DNA from 4 places in the Streptomyces montanus genome. Region 1 is predicted to be linked to each of the others. Evidence: riboswitches for the same ligand, from Rfam matches in the RefSeq annotation. Region 1 holds a riboswitch; each other region holds the start of a gene.
What was found. Region 1 has a riboswitch for cobalamin ahead of FE633_RS26170 (CbtB domain-containing protein). Riboswitches for the same ligand answer to the same signal wherever they lie in the genome.
Positions count from the first base shown of each region.

Region 2: it holds a riboswitch for cobalamin, as region 1 does, so the genes downstream of both, FE633_RS17800 (ABC transporter substrate-binding protein) here and FE633_RS26170 (CbtB domain-containing protein) in region 1, are expected to answer to the same signal.
Region 3: it holds a riboswitch for cobalamin, as region 1 does, so the genes downstream of both, FE633_RS31895 (ribonucleoside-diphosphate reductase subunit alpha) here and FE633_RS26170 (CbtB domain-containing protein) in region 1, are expected to answer to the same signal.
Region 4: it holds a riboswitch for cobalamin, as region 1 does, so the genes downstream of both, FE633_RS30370 (cobalamin biosynthesis protein) here and FE633_RS26170 (CbtB domain-containing protein) in region 1, are expected to answer to the same signal.

Region 1 covers NZ_VBZC01000031.1:5,684-13,067, reverse strand. The annotation lists gene FE633_RS26180 (four-helix bundle copper-binding protein) at 1-76, shown strand, start outside; gene FE633_RS26175 (histidine phosphatase family protein) at 166-744, opposite strand; cobalamin riboswitch at 875-1,015, shown strand; gene FE633_RS26170 (CbtB domain-containing protein) at 1,052-1,285, shown strand; gene FE633_RS26165 (CbtA family protein) at 1,316-2,083, shown strand; gene FE633_RS26160 (acyl-CoA dehydrogenase family protein) at 2,259-3,449, shown strand; gene FE633_RS26155 (hypothetical protein) at 3,639-3,998, shown strand; gene FE633_RS26150 (MFS transporter) at 4,022-5,644, opposite strand; gene FE633_RS26145 (winged helix-turn-helix transcriptional regulator) at 6,126-6,623, shown strand; gene FE633_RS26140 (SRPBCC family protein) at 6,738-7,271, shown strand; gene FE633_RS26135 (LLM class flavin-dependent oxidoreductase) at 7,271-7,384, shown strand, end outside.
Region 2 covers NZ_VBZC01000017.1:135,972-143,355, forward strand. The annotation lists gene FE633_RS17795 (glycoside hydrolase family 2 TIM barrel-domain containing protein) at 1-1,214, opposite strand, end outside; cobalamin riboswitch at 1,456-1,657, shown strand; gene FE633_RS17800 (ABC transporter substrate-binding protein) at 1,728-2,780, shown strand; gene FE633_RS17805 (FecCD family ABC transporter permease) at 2,788-3,840, shown strand; gene FE633_RS17810 (ABC transporter ATP-binding protein) at 3,837-4,634, shown strand; gene FE633_RS17815 (AraC family transcriptional regulator) at 4,709-5,599, shown strand; gene FE633_RS17820 (VOC family protein) at 5,659-6,084, shown strand; gene FE633_RS17825 ((2Fe-2S) ferredoxin domain-containing protein) at 6,063-6,476, opposite strand; gene FE633_RS17830 (O-acetyl-ADP-ribose deacetylase) at 6,537-7,046, opposite strand; gene FE633_RS17835 (phytoene desaturase family protein) at 7,043-7,384, opposite strand, start outside.
Region 3 covers NZ_VBZC01000043.1:51,146-58,529, reverse strand. The annotation lists gene FE633_RS31905 (hypothetical protein) at 25-282, shown strand; gene FE633_RS31900 (ribonucleotide-diphosphate reductase subunit beta) at 195-1,208, opposite strand; gene FE633_RS31895 (ribonucleoside-diphosphate reductase subunit alpha) at 1,208-3,634, opposite strand; cobalamin riboswitch at 3,775-3,911, opposite strand; gene FE633_RS31890 (GNAT family N-acetyltransferase) at 3,975-4,481, opposite strand; gene mctP (monocarboxylate uptake permease MctP) at 4,708-6,336, opposite strand; gene FE633_RS31880 (DUF3311 domain-containing protein) at 6,333-6,623, opposite strand; gene FE633_RS31875 (GntR family transcriptional regulator) at 6,815-7,384, opposite strand, start outside.
Region 4 covers NZ_VBZC01000039.1:82,867-90,250, forward strand. The annotation lists gene cobN (cobaltochelatase subunit CobN) at 1-2,343, opposite strand, end outside; gene FE633_RS30365 (cobyric acid synthase) at 2,340-3,848, opposite strand; gene FE633_RS30370 (cobalamin biosynthesis protein) at 3,845-4,861, opposite strand; cobalamin riboswitch at 4,972-5,112, opposite strand; gene FE633_RS30375 (hypothetical protein) at 5,274-5,495, opposite strand; gene FE633_RS30380 (inorganic phosphate transporter) at 5,530-6,795, opposite strand; gene FE633_RS30385 (lysozyme) at 6,954-7,384, opposite strand, start outside.

The sequences.
Region 1 (7,384 bases):
CGGTGCCGAGGACGGTGCGAAGGCCTGCCGCGACTGCGCACGCGCCTGCACGGAGTTTCTCGCCCTCCTGGTGTGAGGGTGTGAGGGTGTGAGGGTGTGATCGGAGTTGCAAGAGTAACCGGAGCAACTGGGGTGAGGTGATGGGGCGGACGGGGCACCCCGTCGTCAGTCCCCAAAGTCCCCAAGCGCCCGTCCCACGCGGACATTCCAGCGCCCGTCCCGCCCACTGAGCTCCGTCCCGGTCAGCGGCGGCACGTCGATGCGCCAGAACGCCGACTCCGGAGCCCCGAGCGTCCGTACCATCACGGCCCGTACGATCTCCGGCTCGACGACGGCGACGATCCGGCCCGAGAACTGGCCGGCCGATTCCAGCCACTTCTCCACCCGGTCGCACAGCCCGTGCAGGGACTCGCCGCCGTGCGGGGCACAGGACGGGTCCGTCAGCCACCGCGCGACCGCCTCCGGTTCGTCGGTGCTCACTTCGGCCAGGGTGGCGCCACGCCAGCGGCCCACGTCCAGCCCCGCCACCTCGGGCTCTGCCGCGGCGTCGAGGCCGAGGGCGGCGGCGGTGTCGCGGCAGCGCACGCCGGGGGAGAACAGGGCCCGGTCCGGGGCGGGCAGCGAACCCGCGGCCGCCTCCGCGTTCCGCAGCCCGGCGGCGTCGACCGGGCATCCGTCGTCGAAACGTGCCTCCCGCAGCGCCGCACTGATCGCTGGTGAGATCAACATCACTCGGCTCGTCATCAGTCCCCCTCTCGTGCTCAACAGAGCTCAACACCCTTGGCAGCGCCCGGAATTGATGCCGTGACCAGGACACCGGCGCACCTTCCGAACTCCGTGCGCCCTTGGCCGCGTCCCCGCTTCGCGGTACGTTCTCGTCGATATTGACGACGGTTCGACGGAAGCCGGTGAGAATCCGGCACGGTCGCGCCACTGTAAGCCGTACCGACCGCCTCCACCCAGGAGCGGTGCAGTTCGGGCAAGTCAGACCCGTGGCCGTCGTCCTGTGCACCACCGAGTCGGGACGCGAGTTCCCCCAGGAGGTCCTGCCATGGCCCACTCCGTCGCTCAGCCGAGCGCAACCACCCCTGCCGCACCGGCCGCCGTGCCGGCCAAGCTGCCGATCGGCGCGATCGCCCCCTGGGCGGTCTTCTTCGGCATCCTGATGCTGGTCCTGCTCTACTTCGTCGGCGCCGAGCAGGGCGCCACCTCCCTGGTCTCCGGTGAGGGTGTGCACGAGTGGGTGCACGACGCCCGCCACCTGCTCGGCTTCCCCTGCCACTGACGGCGACAAGGAACCGAACAGGACAACTCGATGAACTCCATCACCGTCAGAAACCTCCTGGTGCGTGGCATGCTCGCGGGTCTCGCCGCGGGCCTGCTCGCCCTGGTCGTCGCGTACTTCCTGGGTGAACCGCGCGTCGACGCGGCGATCGCATACGAGGAGGCCCACTCCCACGAGCACGGCGGCACCGAACTCGTCAGCCGCACGATGCAGTCCACCGCGGGCCTGTCCACCGGTGTCCTCGTCTACGGGGTCGCATTCGGCGGTATCGCCGCGCTCGCCTACTGCTTCGCCCTCGGCAGGATCGGCCGCTTCGGTCCGCGCGCGAGCGCCCTGCTGCTGGCGACCGCGGGCCTGCTCGCGGTGTACGTCGTGCCCTTCCTGAAGTACCCGCCCAACCCGCCGGCCGTCGGCAACCCCGACACCCTCAACCAGCGGACCACGCTGTACTTCCTGATGGTCGTGCTCGGCGTCCTACTGGCCGTCGGCACCGTGATCCTGGGCAAGCGCCTCGCGCCGCGCCTGGGCAACTGGAACGCCACCGTGGCGGCGGGCGCGTTCTTCGTCCTGCTCGTCGGTCTGGCGTACGCGTTCCTGCCGTCGTTCAACGAGGTCCCGGAGGGCTTCTCCGGAACCTTGCTGTGGCAGTACCGGCTGGCGGCACTCGCCATCCAGGTGACCCTGTGGACCGCGTACGGCCTGGTCTTCGGGCTCCTGGCGGAGCGCGTGCTGGCACCGCGTACGGCTGCCGCTCAGCAGAACGGGGCCGCAGCACAGGCAACTCCTGTCGCACACTGAGAGGTTGAGCGCCGATAAGGGCCCCCGGTTGTCCGGGGGCCCTTTCTGCGCGCCCCCACTGTTGTGTGTTCCCAATTTCTGAAACACGTTCTACGGTGTCCGCCGTCAGGTCCGGGTCGGGTCCGGGTGGCCGGAGCAGCAGGCCAGCGGAGCCCCGTGGGAGCCAGGAGGCGCCGTGCATCTCGAATACACGCCGGAGCAGCAGCGACTGCGCACCGAACTGCGCGCCTACTTCGCCGAGTTGGTGCCGGACGACGTCCACACGCGATACGGCGACCCCGCGGCCCAGAAGCGGTTCTACCGCGAGACCATTCGCCGGCTCGGCACCGACGGCTGGCTAGGGGTGGGCTGGCCGAAGGAGTACGGCGGGCGCGGGCTGAGCCCGATGGAACAGTTCATCTTCTTCGACGAAGCCGCCCAGGCGGGCGTACCCCTGCCGCTGATGGCGCTGAACACGGTCGGCCCGACGATCATGCAGTTCGGCACGGACGAACAGAAGGCGTACTTCCTGCCGAAGATCCTCTCCGGCGAGATCGACTTCGCGATCGGCTACAGCGAGCCCGACGCGGGCACGGACCTGGCATCGCTCAAGACGCGGGCCGTACGGGAAGGCGACGAGGCCACCGGCCACTACACGGTCAACGGGCAGAAGATCTGGACGACCAACGGGGACACCGCCGACTGGGTCTGGCTCGCCGTACGCACCGACCCGGATGCCCCACCGCACAAGGGCATCACCATGCTCCTCGTGCCGACCTCCGACCCCGGCTACTCCTGCACCCTGATCAACACGCTCGCCTCGCACGACACCACCGCGAGCTACTACGAGAACATCCGGGTCCCCGCCTCGCGCCGGGTAGGGGAGGAGAACAAGGGCTGGCGGCTGATCACCAACCAGCTCAACCACGAACGCGTCACCCTCGCCGCGCACGGCACCATGGCCATCCGCGCCCTGCACGACGTGCAGCGCTGGGCGATGGAGACCAAGCTCGCCGACGGCCACCGCGTCGTCGACCTGCCCTGGGTACGCCGCCGCCTCGCCCAGACCCACACCCGGCTCGACGCGATGAAGCTCCTCAACTGGCAGATGGTGAACGCCGTCCAGGAGGGCACGCTCACCCCGCAGGACGCCTCCGCCGTGAAGGTGTACGGCTCCGAGGCGCGCCGGGACGCGTACGCCTGGCTCATGGAGATCGTCGCGGCGGCGGGCGTTCTCAAGGAGGGCTCGGCGGGCACGGTGCTCCACGGCGAACTGGAACGCGGTTACCGCTCGGCCGTCATCTTCACCTTCGGCGGCGGAAACAACGAGATCCAGCGCGAGATCATCTCGTGGATCGGCTTGGGGATGCCCCGGGTACGGCGTTAGCTCGGTGTGACGAGGATTCTTAGTTGGCACATAAGAGGGATGGTTGGCACCGAGCCTGGCCCGGTGGGTGAGAGCCTGTGCGAGAACCTCTGGTGATGTTGAGCCGGGACACGGTAGTTGGAACCTGGCCACGGGAGTTGGAGCCGGCGTCGGGGCGGCAGGCGGGGGCGGCACCGATGGAGTCGGCTGGTGACCGAGCGCATTGTCCAGCCGTCCCTGCCGACCCGAGATCAACTCTGCGCTCTGCGCGACTTCGTTCATGGGCGGAGTTACTCCGCGGGTTCGGTTGCCATTCGGCTTCCCGGTGAACCGTGTCATGCTGCGGACTCGGGTGTGGCCGATGTGGCCCGTGCCTCGGGCGCCCTGTATAACGTCACCAACGTCCTCTGCAAGCGGCTGTTCGCCGACATCGACACCGGTCAGCCCGGCGTCGCTGCCGAGCTCGCGTGGGAGGCGCTTCTCGCGATCGCAGACGCTTGGCGAGATGCACCCAATGCGCCCGCTGAGCTGCGGAAGCTGGTATTTGATGCTGCCCTGCGGCGAGCCTGAGCCTGGGTTCCGCCATCACACTCTCAGACGGAGCTGCGGGCCTCTTCGTAGTCCGGCTCCGGTGTCGGACCCTTCTTCTTTCCGGCAGCAGGCAAGGTCGTCAGCAGCACAGCTGCTCCGAGGAGCGCGATGACCGCGATCCAGCCCGCGCCGACGTGCATAGCATGGATAAACGCATTATCAGCAGCCTGAGCAAGAGTGGGCCGGTGGACAGTGGTGGCGACGTGGCGGGCCTGTTCGGCGGAAACTCGCGCCTGATCCTGCACCGGACCGGGTGCACCCTCCAGCGAAGGTTCGATCGCACGTCGGTACGTGATCGACATGATCGTGCCGCCTACTGCGATTCCGATCACACTGCCGGTTTGTCGCACGGTGTTGGTGACGGCCGATCCTGCACCTGCCTGTTCCAACGGCAGGTCGCTGATCAATGCGGCCGTAACGGGGCCGATCACCATGCCGATCGAGAGACCCTGTATCAACAACAGAATCTCGATCCAGACGAGTGGAGTTTGCAGTCCGAGGAACCCGTACCCGCCCATGGTCAGCGCAGCCACGGTTAGCGCCGGCACGGTGACAAGGCGTAGCGGCAGGTGGCGAACCAGGCGCGAGGCAAGGGGCGCCCCCGCGAGCGCGCCGAATGCGGTCGGGATATTGGCCAAACCCGCCTTCATCGGCGAAAATCCGAGCGCGCCTTGCAGGTAGAACGCGTTATAAAAGGTGATGGTGGCCACACCGAAGAGCAGCAATCCGAGCGCCATATTTCCGCCACCGAATGTGCGTTGCGTGAACATTCGCGGATCAAAGCTGGGCACCTTGACACGCAGTTCGACGAGTACGAAAACGGCCAGCAGAATTAGACCGACAACAATCGGCGCCCAGACGTCGGTACGACTCCACACCGCCACCTGGCCCGCCCGGATCAGCCCGTAGGCCAACGCCACGAGCCCACTGATCGACAGCAACATTCCAGCGGGGTCCAGTGGTCGCGGAGTGGGGCTGCGGAAATTCGGAACCAGCACGGCAAGCCCGACCAGCGCCAATGCCGCGACCGGAACATTGATCAGAAAGACCGAGCCCCACCAGAAATGATCGAGCAGGAACCCCGCCAGCACCGGGCCGGCAGCCATTCCGACACCGGCCGACGTCGAGAAAATGCCGATCGCGGCAGCCCGCGCGGGGCCGGTAAAGGTCCATATAAGGATGGCCATCATGGCGGGCGTGATCAGCGCGCTGCCCACCCCCATCGCAGCTCGAGCTGCAATCAGCTGGCCCGCATCGCTTGCGTACGCCGCCCACAGCGAGGACCCGGCGAAGATCACCAACCCACTGGAGAACACAGTCCGGTGACCGAACCGATCGCCCAATGCGCCTGCAGTGAACATCAATGTGGCGAAGGCCAGAGTGTACGAACCGGTCGCCCATTGCAGCTGACCGGGATTGGCCCCCAGTCCACGGACCGGGTCTGCAAGGGTCTCCAGCGTAGTACTCAGGACGGTATTTTCTATCCAAATCAGCAGTGAACACAGCATAAGAACGGCAAGAATCAACTGCTGCCTGGACTTCGGCAACGTTGGAGGCGGGGTCATGAACACCTTCGGATATCGATCGGCGGGAACCTGAACGACTGGACCATAAGCAAACTCCACGACGCCGTCAAGCTTAGAATTTCTTGTTCAATACTGTTGCGGCTGAACGGACTGTATGCCCTCTGCCGGATTTGCGGACTGAGTAATTTTGCGCCCTCTGGCGGATTTGCGAGTTGAAGGATTTCATGACTTCCGGAGGGTTGCGACTGAGCGGATTTCATGCCCTCCAGTGAGCTGTCGCACCGCGTCCTGCGATCCCTGCTCGGTGCCCACGCCAAACCGCAGCTCCTGCCCGCCCAAGACTGCCGGAACACTGGCACTCACCTGACGCTTTACCGAGCACCATTTCTGCGTCATTCACCATGGCCTTCAGAACTCAGTCCCGGCGGATCGGGTTCGGCTGCGCGAGGTCACTTGCTTTGTCGATCTTCCGTGCGAGATCTTCGGCGTGCTGGATGAGGAGCCCTCGCAGTGCCGCGTAGTGCCCGCTGCTCGGTCTACCTGCTGGGTCTCACGACTGGACGAACCTATGCTGGCCGTCATGAGACGGACATCCTTTGCGCAGTGGCCCTGCTCGATCGCGCGGACCATGGACCTGCTCGGGGACTGGTGGACGCCGTTGGTGCTGCGTGAGGCGTTCTACGGGATCCGGCGGTTCGACGCGTTCCAGGAGTCGCTGGGGATCGCCCGTAACACGCTGACGGACCGGCTGCGCCGGCTGGTGGAGGAGGGGCTGCTGGAGAAGCGGCCGTACCAGACGGAGCCGGTCCGGTGCGACTACGTGCTCACCGAGAAGGGGCGCGACTTCTTTGGCGTGCTGCTGGTGATGAACCGGTGGGGAGACCGCTGGCTGGCCGGTGAAGCGGGCCCGCCGGTGGCGATGCGTCACGAGGTGTGCGGGCAGGAGACCCATGCCGAGGTGGTGTGCGCCGCCTGCGGCGAGCCCATGACCGCGGACAACACTCGCCCCCGGATGGGCCCCGGCTATCCACCGCATTTGGCCGAACGGCCGGATGTGCGGGAGCGTTTCGCGGACTGACTCAACAGCTCCGTGAGGGCTGTGTCCACCCTTGACAAGTGAGTCTATCTACGCAACTTTACTGGTCAGGTACTGGCAAGAGAGGTTCTCGGAAGGCGAGGAGGCCGCGGGATCATGGAGTGGACGGGCGCGCGCTATGCGGACAAGCCGACGGCTGAGGTCCACACCTGGATCGCCGCGGCGCCGACGCAAGTGTGGGCGTTGGTGTCCGACATCGAGCTGATGCCGCGCATGAGTTCCGAGCTGCAGGCGGTGGAATGGCTGGACGGCAGGAGCGGCCCTGCTCTAGGAGCCCGATTCGTCGGCCGGAGCAAGCATGAAGCGTTGGGGGAGTGGGCCACCACGTCCCACATCGTCGAGTACGAGCCGCCGAGCGTGCTCGCCTGGGCGGTCGAGGATCCACAACACCCCACTGCCCTCTGGCGGTTCACTCTGAAGCCGGAGGACGGCGGCACACTGCTGCGGCAGTGGATGCAGATGGGGCCGGCCCGCTCGGGTCTCTCCTTCGCCATCGATCGCATGCCGGAGAAGGAGCAGAAGATCGTCTTCGTGCGCATGCGGGAGTTCGAGGCCAACATGAACTGCACCCTTGAAGAGATCAAGAAGCTGGCCGAGAGCACCGAGGCATCGGGCGAGGCGAGCCTCTGATGCGTACCTCCACCACGATCGAAGCCTCCGGAGCCGACTGGCGGGAGATCGTCGACTACGTCACCGAGGCGGAGAAACTCGGTCTGGACATCTGCTGGGTGGCGGAGGCATGG
Region 2 (7,384 bases), on a different contig from region 1:
TTGAGCGCGAACTCGCGTATTCCGACCCGGTGCGACAGGGTCTCGATCACCTTGCCCGCCGGGTCGCGCAGCCGCAGTACGGCGGTGTAGAGGTAGGGGTGCTCGGCCGACCAGAGCTTCGGCGCGGGCACGGCTTTGGCGGCCCGTACGGAGACGTCCTCGCCGGCCGGAGCGGAGCCGAGGTCGACGGACTGCTGCAGCGGACGGGACCAGACGGCGTGGCCGCGCGCGTCGTAGAGCTGGGTCTCGACGGCGTACTTGCCGGAGTCCCGAGCGGCGTCCCCGTAGCCGCGCACACTCGCGGTCACGGACAGCTCGGCGGCCGTGCAGTCGTCGCTCAGCGGGGTGTCCAGCTTGAAGTCGCGCAGGTGGACGTCCGGCGTGGAGTAGAGGTAGACCGAGCGGAAGATCCCGCTCAGCCGGATCATGTCCTGGTCCTCCAGCCAGTCGCCGTCGGAGTAGCGGTACACCTCCACCGCGATCTGGTTGGTGCCGGGCTTGAGATGCGGGGTGATGTCGTACTCCGCGGGGACGTAGGAGTCCTCGTGGTAGCCCGCCAACTCGCCGTTGATCCACACGTAGTGGGCGGACTTGACGCCTTCGAAGTGCAGGAACGTCCGTCGTCCCGACCAGTTGCGAGGAACCGTGAAGGTGCGCCGGTACTGGCCCACGGGGTTGTAACGCGTCGGGGCGGCCGGCGGCTGCGCTTCCTCGCCCAGGCCGTTGGGGCCCCACCACGGGTAGGTGATGTTGATGTAGATCGGGAAGTCGTAGCCGTGCAGCTGCCAGGCCGAGGGGACGGGGATGGTGTCCCAGGAGGAGTCGTCGACGTCGGTGCGGTAGAAGTCGGTGTCCCGGTCGTCGGGGCGGTCCGCGTAGGCGAACTTCCACTTCCCGTCGAGGCTCTGGCGGTACGGCGAGCGCGTGCGGTCGCCGGCGAGTGCCTGTCTGACGTCCGCGTACGGCATGAGCGTGGTGTGCGGTGGCTCGGTCCCCAGCTGGAAAACGTCGATGTTGCCGTTCCACTCCGGAGATCCGTCCGCCGCCTCGCGCCGGCGGGCCGGGTGCGCCACGGCGGACGACGCGGACAGGGTGAGCGCGCCGAGGACGGCGGCTCCTCCCTCAAGGAGACGACGGCGGCTGACGACCGCCCGCTCGGGGCGGTGGGGCCGATCCGTGGGTGACACGTGTGGGTGGCGGTGCGGGTGCGGCATGACCATGGCCTTCCTCGGTACGACAGTGCGGTGCACGGACTGAGGGAGCGTCAGATCCTGTCGAAGCTGCGGACATACGGAAGTTGGTGTCAGGGCCAGAACGCGACTGCTGATGACTAAGACACCTGGTGAGCCAGAGAAACCCTAGAACCCGAACACATTCGGAGCAATGATCCTGTCGGACTTTGTTTGTTCCTGGTGTGTTCCTGAGGACTGACGACCCGGGGGTGTGAGGGGCCTGTGGTAGCTTGCCGGAGCCAGTCGTACTCGTGTGCGTACCCGTACGTGCACGGATCAGGGAATCCGGTGTGAATCCGGAGCTGACGCGCAGCGGTGAGGGCGACGGGCGAGGCAAACGGCCACTGGACGGCGATCGCGGTCCGGGAAGGCGCTTCGTCCGGGTGACCCCAAGTCCGAAGACCTACTGGCAGCCTCGGGCACCGAGAAAACGGCCGGGGGAACATCGTACGACCGGGCTTCGCGCATGAGCCCTCGACGCCGAAGGAAGCTTCCGTGCCGCTCGCACGCCCCGTCCGTCATACCGCCTTGTTCCTGGCCGGTGCCCTGCTGCTGACCGGCTGCGGCGGCTCCTCCGGCTCCTCCGGCTCGTCGGACAGGAGCCCCGCGAAGAGCAAGTCCGCCGGTTATCCGATCACGTTGGAGAACTGCGGGCGCAAGGTCCGCATCGACGGTCCTCCGCGGCGGGCCGTCTCCCTCAATCAAGGCACGACCGAGATCATGCTCTCCCTCGGGCTGGCCGACCGCATGGCGGGCACGGCCACCTGGACCGACCCGGTGGCGAAGGGACTCGAGAAGGCCAACGCCAAGGTGAAGCGGCTGGCCGAGGACGCGCCCTCCTTCGAGAAGGTGCTGGACACCGAACCCGACTTCGTCGCCGCCTCCTTCGCCTCCACCCTCGGCAAGGGCGGCGTGGCCCCGCGCGAGCAGTTCGACAAGCTCGGCGTGCCCACCTATCTCTCCCCCTCCGACTGCGTCGCCAAGGACAACAGCGGCGACGGCGACGGCGCGCGTACTCGGCCACTGACCATGGACGCCGTCTACGGTGAAGTGCGCGACCTGGCCAGGATCTTCGGCGTCGAGGCTCGCGGCGAGCAGCTCGTGGCCGCTCTGAAGGCCCGGGTGAAGAAGGCCACTTCCGGCCTCGACGCCGACGATGTCACTCTCCTGTACTGGTTCGCCAACTCCCAGTCCCCGTACCTGGCGGGCTGCTGCGGCGCCCCCGGCATCGTCACCCGCCGGATCGGTGCGAGGAACGTCTTCGACGACTCCCACGAGGAATGGCCCCAGGTCAACTGGGAGACCATTGCCGACCGCGACCCCGACGTCCTCGTCATCGGTGACCTGACCCGAAAGCAGCAGACCGCCGAGACCGCAGCCAAGAAGATCGAGTTCCTGGAGTCCGATCCCGTCACTCGGAACATGACCGCGGTGAAGGAGAAACGGTACGTGCTGCTGTCCGGACAGGCCATGAACCCGACGATCCGGACCGTCGAGGGCATCGAGAAGGTGGCGGCGGCGCTGCGCACCCACGAGCTCGCGGAATGAGCGCGGAATGAGCACCGCCCCGCTGACCGTCGCACCGGCCACGGTGCGCGGAGTGTGGCAGGTCCTGGCCTGGGCGGCCGGTCTTGCCGTGCTCTGCGCCTCGGTCGCCGTGGCGATCACCATCGGCCCGGCGGACATCGGCGTCGGTGACGTGTGGTCCGCGGTGGCGGCCCATCTGGGGTGGGGACACAGGGAGTTGACGCCCATCCGGGACGGCATCGTATGGAACCTGCGTCTCCCGCGGACCCTGTTGGCGGCCGTCTGCGGCGCGGGCCTCGCCGTGTGCGGCGCCGTGATGCAGTCGCTGCTGCGCAACCCGCTCGCCGACCCGTTCGTGCTGGGCGTCTCCTCCGGAGCCTCGACCGGGGCGGTGGTGGTCGTCGTACTCGGCGCGGGCGGCGGTGTCCTGTCGGTCTCCGGGGGCGCGTTCCTCGGCGCCGTGGTCTCCTTCGCGCTGGTGCTGCTGCTCAGCCACACCCTCGGCGGCACCACGGACCGGGTGGTGCTCGCCGGCGTCGCCGCCATGCAACTGTTCTCCGCGCTCACCTCCTTCGTCGTGATGACCGCAGCCGACGCGGAGACCACTCGGGGGGTGCTGTTCTGGCTCCTCGGCTCGCTCAGCGGAGCCGACTGGACCGATGCGAGGGTGTGCACGGCCGTGCTGGCGGTGACGCTGCTGGTCTGCGCCGGACACGCCCGCGCGCTCGACGCGTTCGCTTTCGGGCAGGACGCCGCCGCCTCGCTGGGCGTGTACGTGGCCCGCACCCGGCTGCAACTGCTGTGCGCGACCGCCCTGCTGACGGCCGCCCTGGTCAGCTCGGCCGGGGCGATCGGTTTCGTCGGCCTGGTGCTGCCGCACGCCGCCCGCGCGTTGACCGGATCCGGGCATACGCGGCTGCTGCCGGCCACCGCCCTGGCCGGGGCGGTGTTCCTGGTGTGGGTCGACACGCTCGCCCGTACGGTGCTGGACCCGCAGGAGGTACCGGTGGGCGTGGTGACCTCGCTGATCGGCGTACCGGCGTTCGTCGCCGTCCTGTACCGCACCAGGGGCACGCGATGACCGACCTCGACGAGACCACGGGGCTGCGCGCCGAGCGAGTCACCCGCACCGCCGACGGCACGTTGATCCTGGACGGGGTGAGCCTCACACCCCGCCCGGGCACGGTCACCGGTCTGCTCGGCCCCAACGGCTCGGGCAAATCCACGCTGCTGCGTCTCCTCGCCGGCGTGCTCGCCCCGGCCTCAGGTGTCATCACCCTGGATGGCCGCCCCTTGGATCAGGTGGGCCGCAGGGCGGTCGCGCGGCGCATCGCCGTCGTAGAGCAACAGGTCGACACCCAGGTCGCGTTGACCGTCCACGACGTCGTACGTCTCGGCCGGATCCCGCACCGCCGCGCCTGGACACCCACCTCCGCGGTCGACGAGGAAGCCGTCCGCACCGCCCTGGCCCGCACCGGTCTGACCGACAAGGCCCACCGGCCCTGGCACACCCTCTCCGGCGGCGAACGCCAGCGGGTCCAGATCGCCCGTGCCCTCGCCCAGGAGCCACGGGAACTGCTGCTGGACGAACCCACCAACCACCTGGACATCCAGCACCAACTGGCCCTGCTGGCCCTGATCACCGAACTCCGCCTCACCAGCGTCATCGCGCTGCACGACCTCAATCTGGCCGCGATGTACAGCGACCAACTGGTCGTCCTCAAACAGGGCAGGGTGGTGGCCTGCGGCAGCCCGCGTGACGTCCTCACCGCCAGCCTCATCGGCGACGTCTACGGCGTACGGGCTGCCGTCACCCGCGAAGGCCCCGACGACCGCCCCCACATACGGTTCCTGGGCGCACTCCCGCCCGGCTGAAGTGGTGGGCACCGACGGCCCTCGCTCGCAACCCGTCTGCTGCGCCGCGCGGGCGGGCGCAGGACAATGACCGCATGAGTGGCGCGTTCGTGGACGAGGCGGTGCGGGCGGCTCCGGCGCCGCCGCTGCGAGGGCTGGTCGGCTGGTACTCCGGCTACCGCCAGCGCGGCGTCCCGCACGCCCAGCACCGCGGGCTGCCCTCGCCGTGGCTGACGCTGATCCTCACGCTCGACGAACCCCTGAGCATGGCCGCCCACCCCGACCCTGGTGCCGCCCCCGGCGACTACCCCACCCTGCTGGGCGGCCTGCACCTCACGCCCGCACTCATCGACATCCCCGGACGGCAGTCCGGCATCCAGGTCGCGATCAGCCCGCTGGGCGCACGCATCCTGCTGGGACTGCCCGCGGGGGAACTGACCGGGATCGACGTCCACGCCGACGACGTCCTGGGCGCGGGAGTACGCGAGGTCCACGACAGGCTGCACGACGCCACCGACTGGGCCGCCCGCTTCCGCGTCGTCGACAACTGGCTGCTGCGCCGCATGTCCGATCACGAGGGCCTGAGGGCGACCTCCGCCGTCCCGATCGCGCACGCCTGGCAGCGACTGCTGTCCGCCGGCGGCCGCCTGCGCGTCGGCAAACTCGCCGCCGACATCGGCTTCAGCGAGCGGCACCTGCGCAACCGCTTCCGCGAGGAGATCGGACTCACCCCCAAGGCGGCCGCCCGGGTCATCCGCTTCGACCTGGCACGCCGCCGCCTGGCCACCCTCCCCCACTCCCGACTCCGCTCGATCGGGGGGACCCTCACCGGCCTCCCCGACCTCGCGGGCCTGGCCGCCGACCACGGCTACGCGGACCAGTCCCACCTCGACCGCGAGTTCAACGCCCTGGCCTCCTGCACGCCGAGTGCCTGGCTGGCGCAGGAGTTCCGAAACATCCAATCCGGTCACCATCCGCCGGCGTGACCCTGGTGGTGTCAACCGACTGATCCCCGCCGACTCCCGAGAGACCGGAGGCCAGCCCCATGACCAGTACGCCCGACACCGCCAAGCAACCGCCCGCCCCGCAGGTCTGGCCCACCCTGCGGGCCCACGACGCCCGCGCACTGATCCGCTTCCTCGTCGACGCCTTCGGCTTCGAGGAGACCGTGGTCTACGGCGACGGCGACATGGTCGAGCACGCCCAGCTCAGCCGGCCCGAAGGCGGCGGCATCATGCTCGGCTCCGTACGCGAGGGCCAGGAGAACGGCACCGGCCCGACGCCGCCCGGCGCCTTCAGCGCCTACGTCGTCACCGCCGACCCGGACGCCGTCCACGCCCGCGCCAAGGCCGCCGGTGCCGAGATCATCACCGACCTGCACGTCACCGACTACGGCTCCCGCGACTTCGCCGCCCGCGACCCCGAGGGCAACCGGTGGTACTTCGGCACCTATCCCGGCGAGCCGCGCTGACCCGACGCGACCCGGGACGTGGCGCGCCGCCGTGGCGGGGTGCAGGCATACAGGTCGAGGATCGCGGGCCGGGGAGCGATGCCGGGGCCGCCCGCCCGCACCCAGGCAACGATGTCCTCGGTCGCGTCGGGGTCGTTGACCAGGCCGAGCCAGACCGGCCGGGCACCGGCAGCGCGCCCGGCCGCGGAGGGCTGCACGACGATCACATTGGCTTGATCGCACACGTCCAGGCAGGTGGAGACGCGTACGGCCACGGCCTCGCCGAGACGTGCCGTCTGCTCCGCGTGATCCACGCCGGGCACTTTGGGACTGCCGCAGCAGCAGTCCCGGCACACGACGACCCGGCACGGTGCCGAGGCGACCGGCCCGTCCACCGGAGACCCCTTGCCCACCGGGGACCCCTCGCCCGCCGGTTCACCTGCCGCTCCCTCAGCCGACCTCACGTGGCGCCGTCAGCGGAGTTGCGCGGCGAACGCCTCGTACGCCCGCTCGTCGAACAGGACGAACCTGACCTCCTCGACCGCGCTCTGCGCGGCACGCACCGTCTCCACCGCGATACGGGCGGCGTCCTCCATCGGCCACCCGTAGATCCCGGCGGAGACGGCGGGAAACGCCACCGTACGAGCGCCGAGTTCGTCCGCGACCCGCAGCGACTCCCGGTAGCAGGAGGCCAGCAGCTCCGAGCGGTCCTCCTGGTGGCTGAAACGCGGACCGACGGTGTGGATCACCCACTGGGCGTCCAGTTCTCCCGCGGTCGTGGCGACCGCCTGCCCAGTGGGCAGGCCCTTGCCGTAGTCCGAGGCGCGGAGTTTGCGGCAGTCGTCGAGGATGGCGGGGCCGCCGCGCCGGTGGATGGCACCGTCGACACCGCCGCCGCCGAGCAGCGAGGAGTTCGCGGCGTTGACGATGGCGTCGACGCTCTGCCGGGTGATGTCGCCCTGGACGAGTTCGATGGCGGTCATGACTGCCTCAGCCTTCGCCATACGGCCTTGGCCGCGTTGTGCCCCGACATGCCGTGCACACCTGGCCCCGGCGGGGTGGCCGAGGAGCAGATGAACACGGCCGGATGGGGGGTGCTGTACGGGAAGAGGGACAGCTTGGGCCGCAGCATCAGCTGCAGTCCGGAGGCCGCGCCGCAGGCGATGTCACCGCCGACATAGTTGGCGTTGTGGGCGGCGATCTCGGGCGGGCCCGCCGTCGCGCGGGCCAGGACACGGTCCCGGAATCCCGGCGCGAACCGCTCCAGCTGCCGCTCGATCGCGTCGGTGAGGTCTCCGGTCCAGCTGTTCGGCACATGGCC
Region 3 (7,384 bases), on a different contig from region 1:
GCAACCGGCGCGACAGTGGTGTCCATGGATACACACATGGAAGCCCTCACCGGAATGCTGACCGTCCTCGGGATCCTCGCGGTCCTCGTCCTCCCCGCACTGATCGGCATCGCGCACGACAGGCGCATCGACCGTCAGCTCAGGGAGGCCGAGGACGCTTCGGCCGAGGACCGGAGCCGGAGGAGTCAGAAGAGTCAGAAGTCCTCGTCCAGGTCGACGGTGCCCTCCACCGCCACCTGGTACGCCGACGGACGCCGCTCGAAGAAGTTGGTCAGCTCCTGAACCCCCTGCAACTCCATGAAGGAGAAGGGGTTCTCGGAGCCGTACACCGGAGCGAAGCCGAGCCGCGTCAGGCGCTGGTCGGCGACGCACTCCAGATACTGCCGCATCGAGTCGGTGTTCATGCCCGGGAGACCGTCACCGCACAGGTCGCGCGCGAACTGCAGCTCGGCCTCGACGGCCTCCCGGAGCATGTCGGTGACCTGCTGCCGGAGCTCGTCGTCGAAGAGCTCCGGCTCCTCCTTGCGGACCGTGTCGACCACGTCGAAGGCGAAGGACATGTGCATCGTCTCGTCGCGGAACACCCAGTTGGTGCCGGTCGCCAGGCCGTGCAGCAGACCACGGCTGCGGAACCAGTAGACGTACGCGAAGGCACCGTAGAAGAAAAGACCCTCTATGCACGCCGCGAAGCAGATGAGGTTGAGCAGGAACCGGCGGCGGTCGGCCTGGCTCTCCAGCCGGTCCATCTTCTCCACCGAGTCCATCCACTTGAAGCAGAACGCGGCCTTCTCGCGGATGGACGGGATGTTCTCGACCGCGTCGAACGCGGCGGCGCGGTCCTCCGGGTCGGGGAGATAGGTGTCGAGCAGCGTCAAGTAGAACTGGACGTGCACGGCCTCCTCGAAGAGCTGCCTGGACAGATACAGGCGCGCCTCGGGGGAGTTGATGTGCTTGTAGAGGGTGAGCACCAGGTTGTTCGCGACGATCGAGTCGCCCGTCGCGAAGAACGCGACCAGACGCCCGATGAGGTGCTGCTCGCCCGGCGACAGCTTCGCGAGATCGGCCACGTCCGAGTGGAGGTCCACCTCCTCCACGGTCCAGGTGTTCTTGATCGCGTCCCGGTAGCGCTCGTAGAAGTCCGGGTAGCGCATGGGACGGAGAGTCAGCTCGAAGCCGGGGTCGAGGAGATTCTGGTGACGCTTCGTCATTACTGGCAGGCCTCGCAGGACTCGGGGTTTTCCAGGGAGCAGGCGACCGAGTCGGGGTCGGCGGCCTGCTGGACGGGGATGTTCTTCTGGGGCCGCGCCTGGGCGGCGGAGTTCGAACCGGCCGCGCGGGCGATCCGGGTCGCCGGGCGCGAGCGCAGGTAGTACGTCGTCTTCAGGCCCTGCTTCCAGGCGTACGCGTACATCGAGGAGAGCTTGCCGATGGTCGGCGTCTCCATGAAGAGGTTCAGGGACTGCGACTGGTCCAGGAACGGGGTGCGGGCGGCGGCCATGTCGACGAGACCGCGCTGCGGGATCTCCCACGCCGTGCGGTACAGCTCGCGCACGTCCTGGGGCACCCAGCTGAAGCCCTGCACCGAGCCGCCCGACTCGCGCAGCGCCTCGCGGGTCTGTGCGTCCCACAGGCCGAGCTTCTTCAGCTCGTCCACCAGGTACGAGTTGACCTGGAGGAACTCGCCGGACAGCGTCTCGCGCTTGAACAGGTTGGAGACCTGCGGCTCGATGCACTCGTAGACGCCCGCGATGGACGCGATGGTCGCGGTCGGGGCGATCGCCAGCAGCAGCGAGTTGCGCATGCCGACCGAGGCGATGCGCTCGCGCAGCGCGGCCCAGCGCTCGGGCCAGACGAGCTCCACGTCGAAGTGGTCGGGGTGGAGGACACCCTGGGCCGTACGTGTCTTCTCCCATGCCGGCAGCGGGCCGTTGCGTTCGGCGAGGTCGGTGGACGCCTCGTACGCGGCGAGCATGATGCGCTCGGCGATGCGGGTCGACAGGGCGCGCGCCCGCGGCGAGTCGAAGGGCAGCCGCAGCTTGAAGAACACGTCCTGCAGGCCCATCGCGCCCAGGCCCACCGGACGCCACTTGGCGTTGGAGCGGCCCGCCTGCTCGGTCGGGTAGAAGTTGATGTCGACGACGCGGTCGAGGAAGGTGACGGCGGTGCGGACGGTCTGGTCCAGCCGCTCCCAGTCGATGTCCTGGGAATCGGTGTCCACGAACGCCCCCAGGTTGACGGACCCCAGGTTGCACACGGCCGTCTCCCCGTCGTCCGTCACCTCCAGGATCTCCGTGCAGAGGTTCGAGGAGTGGACCGTGTGGCCGGGCAGGGCCGTCTGGTTGGCGGTGCGGTTGGCCGCGTCCTTGAAGGTCATCCAGCCGTTGCCGGTCTGCGCGAGGGTGCGCATCATGCGGCCGTACAGTTCGCGGGCCGGGATGGTCTTCTTCGCGAGTCCCGCGTCCTCGGCCTTGCGGTACGCGGCGTCGAACTCCTCGCCCCACAGGTCGACCAGCTCGGGCACGTCGGACGGCGAGAACAGCGACCACACGCGGTCCTCGGCGACCCGGCGCATGAACTCGTCCGGGACCCAGTGCGCCAGGTTCAGGTTGTGCGTACGCCGGGCGTCCTCACCGGTGTTGTCGCGCAGCTCCAGGAACTCCTCGATGTCGGAGTGCCAGGTCTCCAGGTAGACCGCGGCCGCGCCCTTGCGCCGGCCGCCCTGGTTCACCGCGGCGACCGAGGAGTCGAGGGTCTTCAGGAACGGGACGATGCCGTTGGAGTGCCCGTTCGTACCGCGGATCAGCGAACCACGGGAACGGACACGGGAGTACGCGATCCCGATGCCGCCCGCGTGCTTCGAGAGCCGGGCCACCTGGTGGTAGCGGTCGTAGAGGGAGTCGAGCTCGTCCTTCGGGGAGTCGAGGAGATAGCAGGACGACATCTGCGGGTGCCGCGTGCCGGAGTTGAAGAGCGTGGGGGAGGAGGGGAGGTAGTCGAGCCGGCTCATCAGGCCGTAGAGCGCGGCCACTTCGTCGACGGACCTGGTGTCTGTGGCGGGACCGGACGCCGTGTCGTCGGCGAGACCCGCGGCGACGCGCAGCAGGAAGTGCTGCGGGGTCTCGATGACGTACCGGGTGATCGGGTGTCGCAGAAGGTAGCGGCTGTGGAGGGTGCGCAGGCCGAAGTAGCCGAAGCGGTCGTCGCCGGCGGGGTCGATGAGCGCGTCGAGCCGGTCCTCGTGGACCCGTACGAACTCGGCGGTGCGATCGGCGATGAGACCTTCCCGATGCCCGACCGCGACGGACTCGGAGAAGGACCGTACGCCCTGCGAGGCGGCCTCGGCGGCGATACTGACCGTCAGCAGGCGCGCGGCCAGCTTCGAGTACACCGGGTCGTCGGAGATGAGGCCCGCGGCCACCTCGGTGGCCAGCACGCGCAGCTCCGTCTCGTCCGCGGTGGCGGACCGGCCGCGCAGCGCGGCGGCGGCGACCCTGCCGGGGTCGGCGTCGGGGAGGTCGGCGGTGAGGTCGGTCAAGGTCCGTAGCAACACGGTCCCCGGCCCGTCGGCTTCGGCCTCGGCCTGTGTCACGGTCGCCTCGGTCGCTGAAGCCGGATCGGCTGGCGCGATGGTCACGTGGGGGATCTCCCTCGCTCGGCAGGGGGCCCGCGGGAAGAGGGTTCGGGGCACACGGACGTACGCACTCTGCGCGGTGGTACGCCGCGTCCACCGGCCCACTCCGCGAGGCCCGGACGTCATCGGAACCCGGGCCGGACGGCCTGGGCACGCTGTCGGCAGGTCCTCGGACTGACGCTGGTACGCGAACGACTGGACGAACACGCACAAGTACACCGTTGCGGGACAGTTCCGGATTCGCACCGGATTCCCCTGCGGCGACAGCGAGCATGAGCATACATCTTGTGCCGGGCCGGGAAAGCACCCCTACATGTTGTGTCGCATGTCGGCTGTAAGAGTGTCAGAGCGTCAATTCGTAGGCGAGGAGAGTGATGTCGTCGAGGTGCGGAATCGGGTTCCAGTCGCGCTCGGGGGTGCGCCGGAAACCGAGGCGCTCGTAGATCCGGTGGGCGCTGTGCATGGCGCGCTGAGTGGACAGCACCATGCCTACGCAGCCGTCCGTGGCCCGTGCGCGCTCGACGCAGGCGCGTACGAGCGCCTCTCCTACGCCTCGGCCGCGGGCCTCCTTGGTGACCGCCAGCATCCGTATCTCGGCCTCGCCCGTGCGCGCGATGTCCGCCATCGGGCCGCCGGCCGGCACGAAGGTCACTCCTCCGAGCACGCGATCGTGCTCGGTGGCGACGAGCACGTCGGCGGCGGCGGCCCGCTTGGCCACGTTCCGCAGCTCACCGAGGTACCTGTCGCTCTCCCCGAAGTCCAGCAGCCCGTCCTGGAGGTATGCCTGCGCGGTGATCTCGCCGAGGGTGTCGTACTCCTCGGGGTCCGCTGCTCGGATCACGATGTCCATGCGATGCAGTGTGCACGACGGGTACGACGCCGGACCGCCGGGTTTTCTCGCCCCCGCCGCCCCTACCCGTCCCATCCCTGGGGGCTGCGCCCCCAGACCCCCCGTATCGGCCTGAACGGCCTCGTCCTCAAACGCCGGACGGGCTGAAGATCAGCCCGTCCGGCGTTTGAGGAGCGAGGTCTGGGGCGGAGCCCCAGGGGATGGGAATGGGTAGGGGCGGCCGCGGCTAGTGCGCGGAGCCCGCCGTCGCCGGAGGCAGTTCCACCTGGACACCCTTGTCGCCCGCGTCCGCCGTGTAGTCCTCCGGGGACGTCTCGTCGATGCCCGCCGGGGCCTTGACCGCCGTCAGGACGAAGGTGAGGACCACGGTCACCACCACGTTCAGCACGAACGCCGTCAGACCGATGTAGCCGATCTCCCCGATCCCCGGGATCTCCTTCGCCGAGCCACCGAAGTGCTTCTGCGTCGGGGACGCGACACCGTACGCGGCCACCGTCCCATAGACCATGCCGACCGCCCAGCCCGCCAGCAGCGCCCAGCGGTGGAACCACCGGGTGAACAGACCGCCGACCAGAGCCGGGAAGGTCTGGAGGATCCAGATGCCGCCGAGGAGCTGGAAGTTGATCGCGACCGTCTTGTCCATCGTCAGGACGAAGGCCAGCGCACCGACCTTCACCAGCAGCGACACCAGCTTGGAGACCTTCGTCTCCTGTGCCGGGGTCGCGTCGGGCTTGATGAAGTCCTTGTAGATGTTGCGGGTGAAGAGGTTCGCCGCCGCGATGGACATGATGGCCGCCGGGACGAGCGCGCCGATACCGATCGCCGCGAACGCCACGCCCGCGAACCAGTCGGGGAACATCGTCTCGAAGAGCTGCGGGATCGCCAACTGCCCGTTCTGCACCTTGACCCCGGCCGCGATCGCCATGAAGCCCAGCAGCGCGAGCAGCCCCAGCATCAGGGAGTACAGCGGCAGGATGGTGGTGTTGCGGCGGATCACCTCACGGCTGCGCGAGGACAGCGTCGCCGTGATCGAGTGCGGGTACATGAACAGCGCTAGAGCCGAGCCGAGCGCGAGCGTCGCGTACGTCCACTGGCCGGCGTCAGCCGGTGCCAGAGCGCCGCGGGGTGCGCCCGTCGCGGGGTTGGTCTGGCTGAACGCGTCGCCCGCCTTCGCGAAGATGTCGTCGAAGCCGCCCAGCTTGATCGGGATGTAGATGATGGCCACCGCGATCACGATGTAGATCAGGGTGTCCTTCACGAACGCGATGAGGGCCGGGGCGCGAAGACCCGACGAGTACGTGTACGCGGCCAGCACGCCGAAGGCGATGAGCAGCGGCAGGTCCTTGACGAACCAGTTCGTGTCCTCGCCGCCGCCGACGCCCATCACGTCCAGCACGGCCTGGATGCCGACCAGTTGGAGCGCGATGTAGGGCATGGTGGCGAGGATGCCCGTCACGGCCACCGCCAGCGACAGGCCCTTGGAGCCGAAGCGTCCGCGCACGAAGTCCGACGTCGTCACGTACCCGTGTTTGTGCGACACCGACCACAGCCGCGGCAGGAAGGTGAAGATCAGGGGGTAGACGAGGATCGTGTAGGGGACGGCGAAGAAGCCGGCCGCGCCCGCCGCGTAGATCGCCGCCGGGACCGCCACGAACGTATAAGCCGTGTAGAGGTCGCCGCCCAGCAGGAACCAGGTGATCCAGGTTCCGAACGACCGTCCGCCCAGGCCCCATTCGTCGAGGCTGTGCTCGTTCTCGGCCTTGCGCCAGCGCGTGGCCAGGAAGCCGATGACGGTGACGGCCAGGAAGAAGAAGATGAAGACGGCGAGTGCGACGCCGTTCACGCCGTCCTTCATGCCGACGCACCCCCGTCCCGCGACGTGCGGGCGCGCTGGGCACGCTGATCACGCTGCCACAGCTTGTACGCGATCATCGTGAGCGCGGTGGAGAGGAGCACCCACAGCATCTGGTACCAGTAGAAGAACGGGATGCCGGCGAGGGCCGGGTCGACCTTCGCGTACGAGCCCACCCAGAGCATCGCCACGAATGGCGCGATCAGGCAGAAAGCGATCACCACACGCACCGGGGTCACCACCGGCGCTCTGACTTCAGGCGCATCCGACGCGTCTGGCGCATCTGACATAAGACGGCTCCGTCCCCTCACTGATCACCATTGCAACGCGCAGGAAATCTAAGCGACGGCTCGGCGTTAGGGAACCCCCGTCCGGAATCCGGGCTCGCGCCGGGACGGTACGAGCGCTGTCCGGATGAGCTGTACGGCAAGTACCCCATGTGCGCGGCCAGTACGGGCCCCACCAGAGGGCCCGCATCGCGCTACTCCACAGGCCGCTTGAGCCGGGCGACGAACTTGTAGCGGTCGCCGCGGTAGACGGAACGCACCCACTCCACCGGCTGCCCCGCGCCGTCCAGCGAGTGCCGCGACAGCATCAGCATGGGCAGGCCCACGTCGGTGCCGAGCAGGCCGGCCTCGCGTGGGGTGGCCAGCGAGGTCTCGATGGTCTCCTCGGCCTCGGCGAGATGGACGTCGTACACCTCGGCCAACGCCGTGTAGAGGGACGTGTACTTCACCAGACTCCGCCTGAGGGCAGGGAAGCGCTTGGCGGACAGATGCGTCGTCTCGATGGCCATCGGCTCGCCGTTGGCCATGCGCAGCCGCTCGATGCGCAGGACGCGGCCGCCCGCCGAGATGTCGAGGAGCCCGGCGAGGGTGTCGTCGGCCGTGATGTAGCCGATGTCCAGGAGCTGCGAGGTGGGTTCGAGGCCCTGGGCCCTCATGTCCTCGGTGTACGAGGTGAGTTGGAGCGTCTGTGAGACCTTCGGCTTGGCGACGAAGGTGCCCTTGCCCTGGATCCGTTCCAGCCGGCCCTCCACGACGAGTTCCTG
Region 4 (7,384 bases), on a different contig from region 1:
GACCTCGGTGCACGCGAACTCCAGCACGGCGACCGCGTCCGGGAGTTCGGTGCCCAGGACGTCCCGTACGAGAGCACGGCTCTCCGCGACCGCCCAGTCGCGCTCCTCCATGCCCTCGGCGATCCGCCGGCACAGCTGCTCCAGCAGGTCGATGGCGTCGGCGGCCGAACGGGACGGGCCGTCCACCAGGTCCGTCAGCTCGACCGGCACCTTCACCGGCGCTCCCGGCTCGGCCAGCAGCTCCTTCTCGACCAGCCCGAAGTGCTCGGCCAGCGAGGCGCGCAGCCCCGGCAGGGCGTTCGCCTGTCCGCCCCACACCTGGGAGGCGCGCAGCACGGCGAGGACGAGGTTGACGCGGGCCTCGTCCACCGGCCCGCCGCCCAGGATGTGCAGGCCGTCGCGGATCTGTACGTCCTTGATCTCGCACAGATAGCCGTCGATGTGCATGACGAACTCGTCGAACTCGTCGTCGTCCGGCTGATCGTCCACATGCAGGTCGTGGTGCAGCTCGGCCGCCTTGACCAGCGTCCAGATCTGGGCGCGTACCGCCGGGGCCTTCGTCGGGTCCAGGTCGGAGACGAGGGCGTACTCGTCGAGGAGCTGCTCCAGCTTGGCCAGGTCGCCGTACGTGTCGGCGCGCGCCATGGGCGGTACGAGGTGGTCGACGACCGTGGCGTGCCCGCGGCGCTTGGCCTGGGTGCCCTCGCCGGGGTCGTTGACGATGAAGGGGTAGATCAGGGGCAGGTCGCCGAGGACCGCGTCCGGCGCACAGCCCCCGCTCAGCCCGAGTCCCTTGCCCGGCAGCCACTCCATGGTGCCGTGCTTGCCCATGTGCACGATCGCGTCGGCGCCGAACGAGTTCTCCAGCCACCGGTAGGCCGCCATGTAGTGGTGCGACGGCGGCATGTCCGGGTCGTGGTAGATCGCGATCGGGTTCTCGCCGAAGCCGCGCGGCGGCTGGATCATGACGACGACGTTCCCGAACTGCAGGGAGGCGAGCACGATGTCGTCGCCGTCCACGTACAGGGAGCCCGGCGGCTCGCCCCACGCCTCCAGCATGCTGTCCCGCAGCCCGGGATCGAGCTTGTCGAACCACGCCCGGTAGTCGGCCAGCGGTACGCGCGCGGGCGCGGCGGCCAGTTGCTCCTCCGTCAGCCACTCGACGTCGTGGCCGCCGGCCGCGATGAGCCGGTGGATCAACTCGTCGCCGCCCGCGGGGTACTCGGTGAGGGCGTACCCGGCGTCGCGCAGCGCGTCGAGGACCCGTACGGCGGAGGCGGGCGTGTCGAGGCCGACCGCGTTGCCGACGCGCGAGTGCTTGGTCGGGTAGGCGGTGAAGACGAGGGCGAGCTTCTTGTCGGCGTTCGCCTTGTGCTTCAACAGCGCGTGCCGTGCGGCGATCCCGGCGACCCGCGCGGCCCGCTCCGGGTCGGCGACGTACACCGGGACGTCGTCAGGCCCCTGCTCCTTGAAGGAGAAGGGGACCGTGATCAGCCGTCCGTCGAACTCCGGGATCGCGACCTGCATCGCCGCGTCCATCGGGGCGAGGGCGGCGTCGGACTCGTCCCAGGCGCTCCTCGACGAGGTCAGGCAGAGCCCTTGCAGTACGGGGACATTGAGGTCGGCGAGCGCCCCGATGTCCCACGCCTCCTCGTCGCCGCCCGCGGACGCCTGGGAGGCGTGCGTGCCGCCGGCCGCGAGCACGGTGGCGACGAGCGCGTCGGCCCGCCCGAGAATCTCGTACAGGCCGGCGTCGGCGCCCCGCAGCGAACCGCAGTACACCGGGAGGGCGTTGGCGCCCCGCGCCTCGATCGCGTCGCACAGGGTGTCCACGAACGCGGTGTTGCCGGACAGCTCGTGCGCCCGGTAGAAGAGGACGCCGACGGTCGGGCGGCCCTCGATCCGCGGACGCTCCCCATGAACCCCGTAGTCGGGCATCTTCTGCGGCTCGACGAAGCCCTCACCCGTGAGCAGCACGGTGTCGGACAGGAACCGGGCCAGTTCGGTGAGGTTGTCCGGGCCGCCTTCGACGAGGTACCGCAGCGCCTCCGCCACCACACCCGCCGGCACGGACGACTCGGCCATCAACTCCGCGTCGGGCACGGCCTCGCCGCCGAGCAGCACGGTCGGGACGCCGGACGCCTTGAGCGCGGCCAGCCCCTCCTCCCAGGCACGCTTGCCGCCCAGCAGCCGTACGACGGCGATGTCCGAGCCCTCGACGAGCGCGGGCAGTTCCTCCGCGACATCGACCCGGGTCGGGTTGCCGATCCGGTACGAGGCACCGGAGGCACGCGCCGCCAGCAGATCGGTGTCGGCGGTCGACAACAACAACACTGTGCTCATGCGGGCGCTCCCGGTGGAATGAAAGGCAGGTCTTGCGGCGCGCCCGACTCGATGAGCCGCAACAGCGCGTCCGTGTCCGCGTGTTCCTCGATCAGGTCGCCGAGCCGGTCGAGCTGTTCCTCGCGCAGCGCGGCGAACGACGTGTCGGGGGCCGGTACGAAGCGGCGCCCCGCGGCGGCCGCCACCTCGCGCAGGAAGGCTCGCCGGAATCCGTCCGACTCCAGCGAGCCGTGCCAGTGCGTGCCCCAGACGGCGCCGACCCGGCAGCCGTCCAAGAAGGGCTCGCCGCCTGCGACCTCGGCGATCCCGTGGTGGATCTCGTAACCGTCGACGTGCTCGCCGAGCGCCTCCCCAACGGGGCGGGTGAGGGTCTTCTCACGGGCGAACCGCACCCGTACGGGCAGGACCCCGAGCCCGTCGACCTGTCCCGCCCGGGACTCGACGTCGTCCTCGATGTGCTCGCCGAGGATCTGGAAACCGCCGCAGATGCCGAGTACGGGGCGGCCGTCGGCGGCCCTGCGGACGAGCGCGTCGGCGAGCCCGCGCTCCCGGAGCCACTCCAGGGCACGGACGGTCCCCCGGGTGCCGGGGATCACCACCAGATCCGCGTCGGCGAGTTCCTCGGGCCGGTCCACGAACCGCACGACGACACCGGGTTCGGCGGCCAGCGCGTCGACATCCGTGAAGTTGGACATGAGCGGGATGGCGCAGACGGCGACGCGCAGGACGTCCTCGCCGACGGGCGGCGCGACGTTGGATTCCCGTACCGTCCCCCGCAGGGAGACCCGCAGCCCGTCCTCCTCGTCGATGCCGAGGCCGTGCCGGAAGGGCAGCACGCCGTACGTGTGCCTCCCGGTGAGCCCGTGCAGCATGTCAAGGCCGGGCTCCAGCAGTGACACGTCCCCGCGGAACTTGTTGACGAGGAACCCGGCGACGAGTTCCTGGTCCTCGCGGGACAGCAGGGCGACGGTCCCGAAGAACGAGGCGAAGACGCCCCCGCGGTCGATGTCGCCGACGACGAGCACGGGAAGCCGGGCGTTCCTGGCGATCCCCATGTTCACGATGTCGGTGCGCCGCAGATTGATCTCGGCAGGACTCCCCGCCCCCTCACAGATCACCGCGTCATACGTGCCCCGCAACTCGGCGAGACAGTCGAGGACGGTCCCGAGAAGTTGTTCCTGCCGCCCGCCGTGGTACCCGCGCGCACTCAGCTCACCCACGGGCTTGCCCATGAGCACCACCTGACTGCTCCGCTCGCTGCCGGGCTTGAGCAGCACGGGATTCATGAGCGCGGTGGGTTCGACACGGCACGCCTGTGCCTGCATGGCCTGCGCCCGCCCGATCTCGGCGCCTTCGCGCGTGACGAACGAGTTGAGGGACATGTTCTGCGCCTTGAACGGCGCGACCTTCACGCCCTGCCGCACCAGCCACCGGCAGATCCCGGCGGTGACGACGCTCTTACCGGCGTCGGAAGTGGTCCCGGCGACAAGCAGCCCCCCACTCATGAGGCACGCCCCCACTGCTGTGGGCAGTCGTTCCGCAGGGCGGAACGGGTGGGCACAGCCTGCAGCACCGGGCGCCTTGAAACCGGCCCCCGCAGCAGCGCACCCGCCGCACTCACCCCGAGCGCAAGCCAGCCAACCCTCCGCGACAACCGAACAGCCCTCTCAATGTCTCCCACTTGCACAGAACGCCCCTCCCCGTTCAGCACAGGCCGATGCTCAACACGCCCCGCGTACGACAGCGTCCCGCCCAGCCGCACCCCGAGCGCCCCCGCGAACGACGCCTCCACGGGCCCGGCGTTGGGGCTCGGGTGCTTCGAGGCGTCGGTACGCCAGGCGCGTACGGCCGACCGCGGATCGCTTCCCGCGACGGCCGCGAGCACGGCAGTCAGCCGCGCCCCCGGCCACCCGGCAACATCGTCGAGCCGCGCGGAAGCCCACCCGTACCGCCGGTACTTGGGCGACTTGTGCCCGACCATCGCGTCCAGTGTGTTCACGGCGCGGAAGCCCACGAGTCCGGGGACTCCGGCGACCGCGCCCCACACCAGAGCGCCCACGACCGCGTCGGAGGTGTTCTCGGCGACGGACTCGACGACGGCCCGCGCGATCCCGTCGGCGTCCAGTGCCTGCGGGTCCCGCCCGCACAGGTGCGGCAGCCGCTCCCGGGCCGCTTCGATGTCCCCGGCGGCCAGCGCCTCGCCGACGGCCCGCGCCTCGCGCCCGAGCGAAGTCCCCCCGACCACGGCCCAGGTGGCGGCGGCGGTGAGCGCGACGGAGGCGGTACGGGAGGGACGTACGGCCGAGGCGGCGACGGCGGCGAGGGACACGGCACCACCCACGCACACAGTGGTGTGCAGGGCGCCCCACCCCCGGTGGTCCCGCCACAGCACCCGTTCCACGGCACCCGCGGCCCGGCCGAACGCGGCGACCGGATGCCCGCGGCGAGGATCGCCGAGGAGCAGGTCACCGAGGAGGCCGGCGGCGGCGCCGTACGCGAAGACGCGATCGGCACGCATCGGCTCAGCCCGTCGCTACGTCAGGCAGAACCCTCGTACTCGGCACACTGAACCGCAACAGGCAGCCGCGCATGGCGATATGTCCTCACTCAGGGTGTCCACGCCCTGGCTCGACGAGACCGACGGCGAGAGTTCCTGGCTCCCGGGGGATCGATTCCCCGGTGACAGTGGCGGGACCGCGCCGGACTCGCACCGGCTTCCTCTCCTGCCGCCGTATATGGCTCCGGCAGTCCACCACGGGTTGGAAGACCCGTCAACTTGCTGTTGACCTGCGCAAGGAGAGTGTGCTGAGGCCCACACGCGGTGTGTGGCGCGGCCGCCTCGAGGCGCCACGCGAAAAACCCCGCGGGCGGGTAAGTGCGGCATGCACTTACCCGCCCGCGGAACGGCGTGTGGACCAGTGAGGTCCGGGTCAGGCCACGATCAGATAGATCCCGTACGCCACCGCCGCCGCGCACGCCGCGAAGCAGGCGTACGCGCCGGTGACCGCGAGGGCGGCCGAGTCGCCCTGCGCCGAGGCCTGCTCGCGTCGCGAGAGACCGACGATGCCGAGGGTGAACAGGCCCACGAGGGCGATGGTGGCGATGAGGCTGACTCCGAAGACGGAGCCGAGGGCTGCCCAGTCGATGTGCATGCTGATTCTTCCTTCGTGCCTGGGTGCTCGATGCTCAGACAGCGGCCGACGACGCCGACGACGCCGATGACGCAGACGAGTTCGCCGAGGTCTCGCTGGAGGCCTGGGCGGTGTCCGTGAGGACCTCCGTCACGGTGCCGGCCGGGGGTGGGGCGACGGCGGCGAGGGCCGTGGTCACCACACCAGCGAGTTCCTCGGTGTCGGTGTCGTTGACGTTGGTGTGGTCGACCACCTCGCGGCGGGAGACCACCCAGATGGCGGCGCTCGACGCGACCAGGAAGACGGCGACGAGCGACGTGCCCCAGGTGCCGAAGGAGGTCGCGTACTCCGCGATCGCGGCGACCAGGGCCGCGGCGGGGAGCGTGAGGCCCCAGGCGATGAACATCCGGGTGGCGGTGGACCAGCGGACCACGCCGCCCTTGCGGCCGAGGCCCGCGCCCATCACCGAGCCGGAGACCGAGTGAGTGGTGGACAGGGAGAAGCCGAGGTGCGAGGAGGCCAGGATGACCGTGGCCGCGCTGGTCTGGGCGGCGAAGCCCTGCTGCGGCTGGAGGTCGGTGAGGCCCTTGCCCATCGTGCGGATGATGCGCCAGCCGCCCAGGTACGTGCCGAGCGCGATCGCGAGACCGGCGGAGAGGATGACCCAGGTCGGGGGGTCCGAGTCGGGGGCGATGGAACCGCCGGCGACCAGGGCGAGGGTGATGATGCCCATGGTCTTCTGCGCGTCGTTGGTGCCGTGGGCCAGCGAGACGAGACCGGCGGAGGCGATCTGGCCCGCGCGGTAGCCCTTCTTGGAAGCCTCGCCGTTCGCGTTCTTGCCCAGCGTGTACGTCAGCCGGGAGGCGAACATCGCCGCGAGACCCGCGACCAGTGGGGCGGCGATCGCCGGGATCAGCACCTTGGTGACGAGGACGTCGCCGTGCACCGCGCCGACGCCCGCCGAGGCGACGGTGGCGCCGATCAGGCCGCCCATGAGGGCGTGCGAGGAGCTGGACGGGAGCCCGACGAGCCAGGTCATCAGGTTCCAGAGGATGGCGCCGACGAGCGCCGCGAAAATGACTTCGGGTTGTATGCCGTCTTCGTTGACCAGACCCTTGGAGATCGTGTTCGCGACTTCAATGGACAGGAAGGCGCCGACAAGGTTGAGCACGGCGGACATGGCTACCGCGACCTTGGGCTTCATCGCGCCGGTCGAGATGGTGGTGGCCATCGCGTTGGCGGTGTCGTGGAAACCGTTCGTGAAATCGAACGCGAGGGCGGTGACAACCACGATCGCGAGGATCAGCGAGAAGTTTTCCATTTACCCGGGCTTCTTTTGGACGTCATTGGCACATGGACCATAGGCAACCTGGATGAACGGAAGATGAACGCAGCCGGACTACGGAGTGTATCGAAGCGGGACGCCGCCCCTCCGTTTGTGTCGAGGGGGCGGCGTGGCAGTCGAACTGAGGCGGAATGTTACGTTCCGTCAGTGCCTTGCCTCAAGGGATGATCCAACGCTCCCCAGCCCTTCGCGAACTTCTTGAGCTGGCTCAGGGATCCGTTGAACAGGTTCTGGTCGCCCGGCAGGCTTCCGCCGTTGTCGTACTGCCAGAACGTCCAGAACGTCCACCCCTTCGGCAGGGCCCCCGCCGTCGAGCCGTAGCGGGCCAGCCAGAGCGCATGGTTCGAGGCGAACGCGGAGCTGTTCCCGGTGCACCTCTTCCACCAGTTGTAGTTGGTGTAGATCACCGGGCGGCGGCCCGTCTGCCGCTTCACCTCGTCGCTGAACGACTTGATCCAGCCGACCATCCTGGCCTTGCTCAGGCCATAGCACTTGCGCTTGCCGTACGGGTTGTACTCGATGTCGAGCGCGGGCGGCAGCGTCCAGCCGTCCGCCCGCCAGCCGC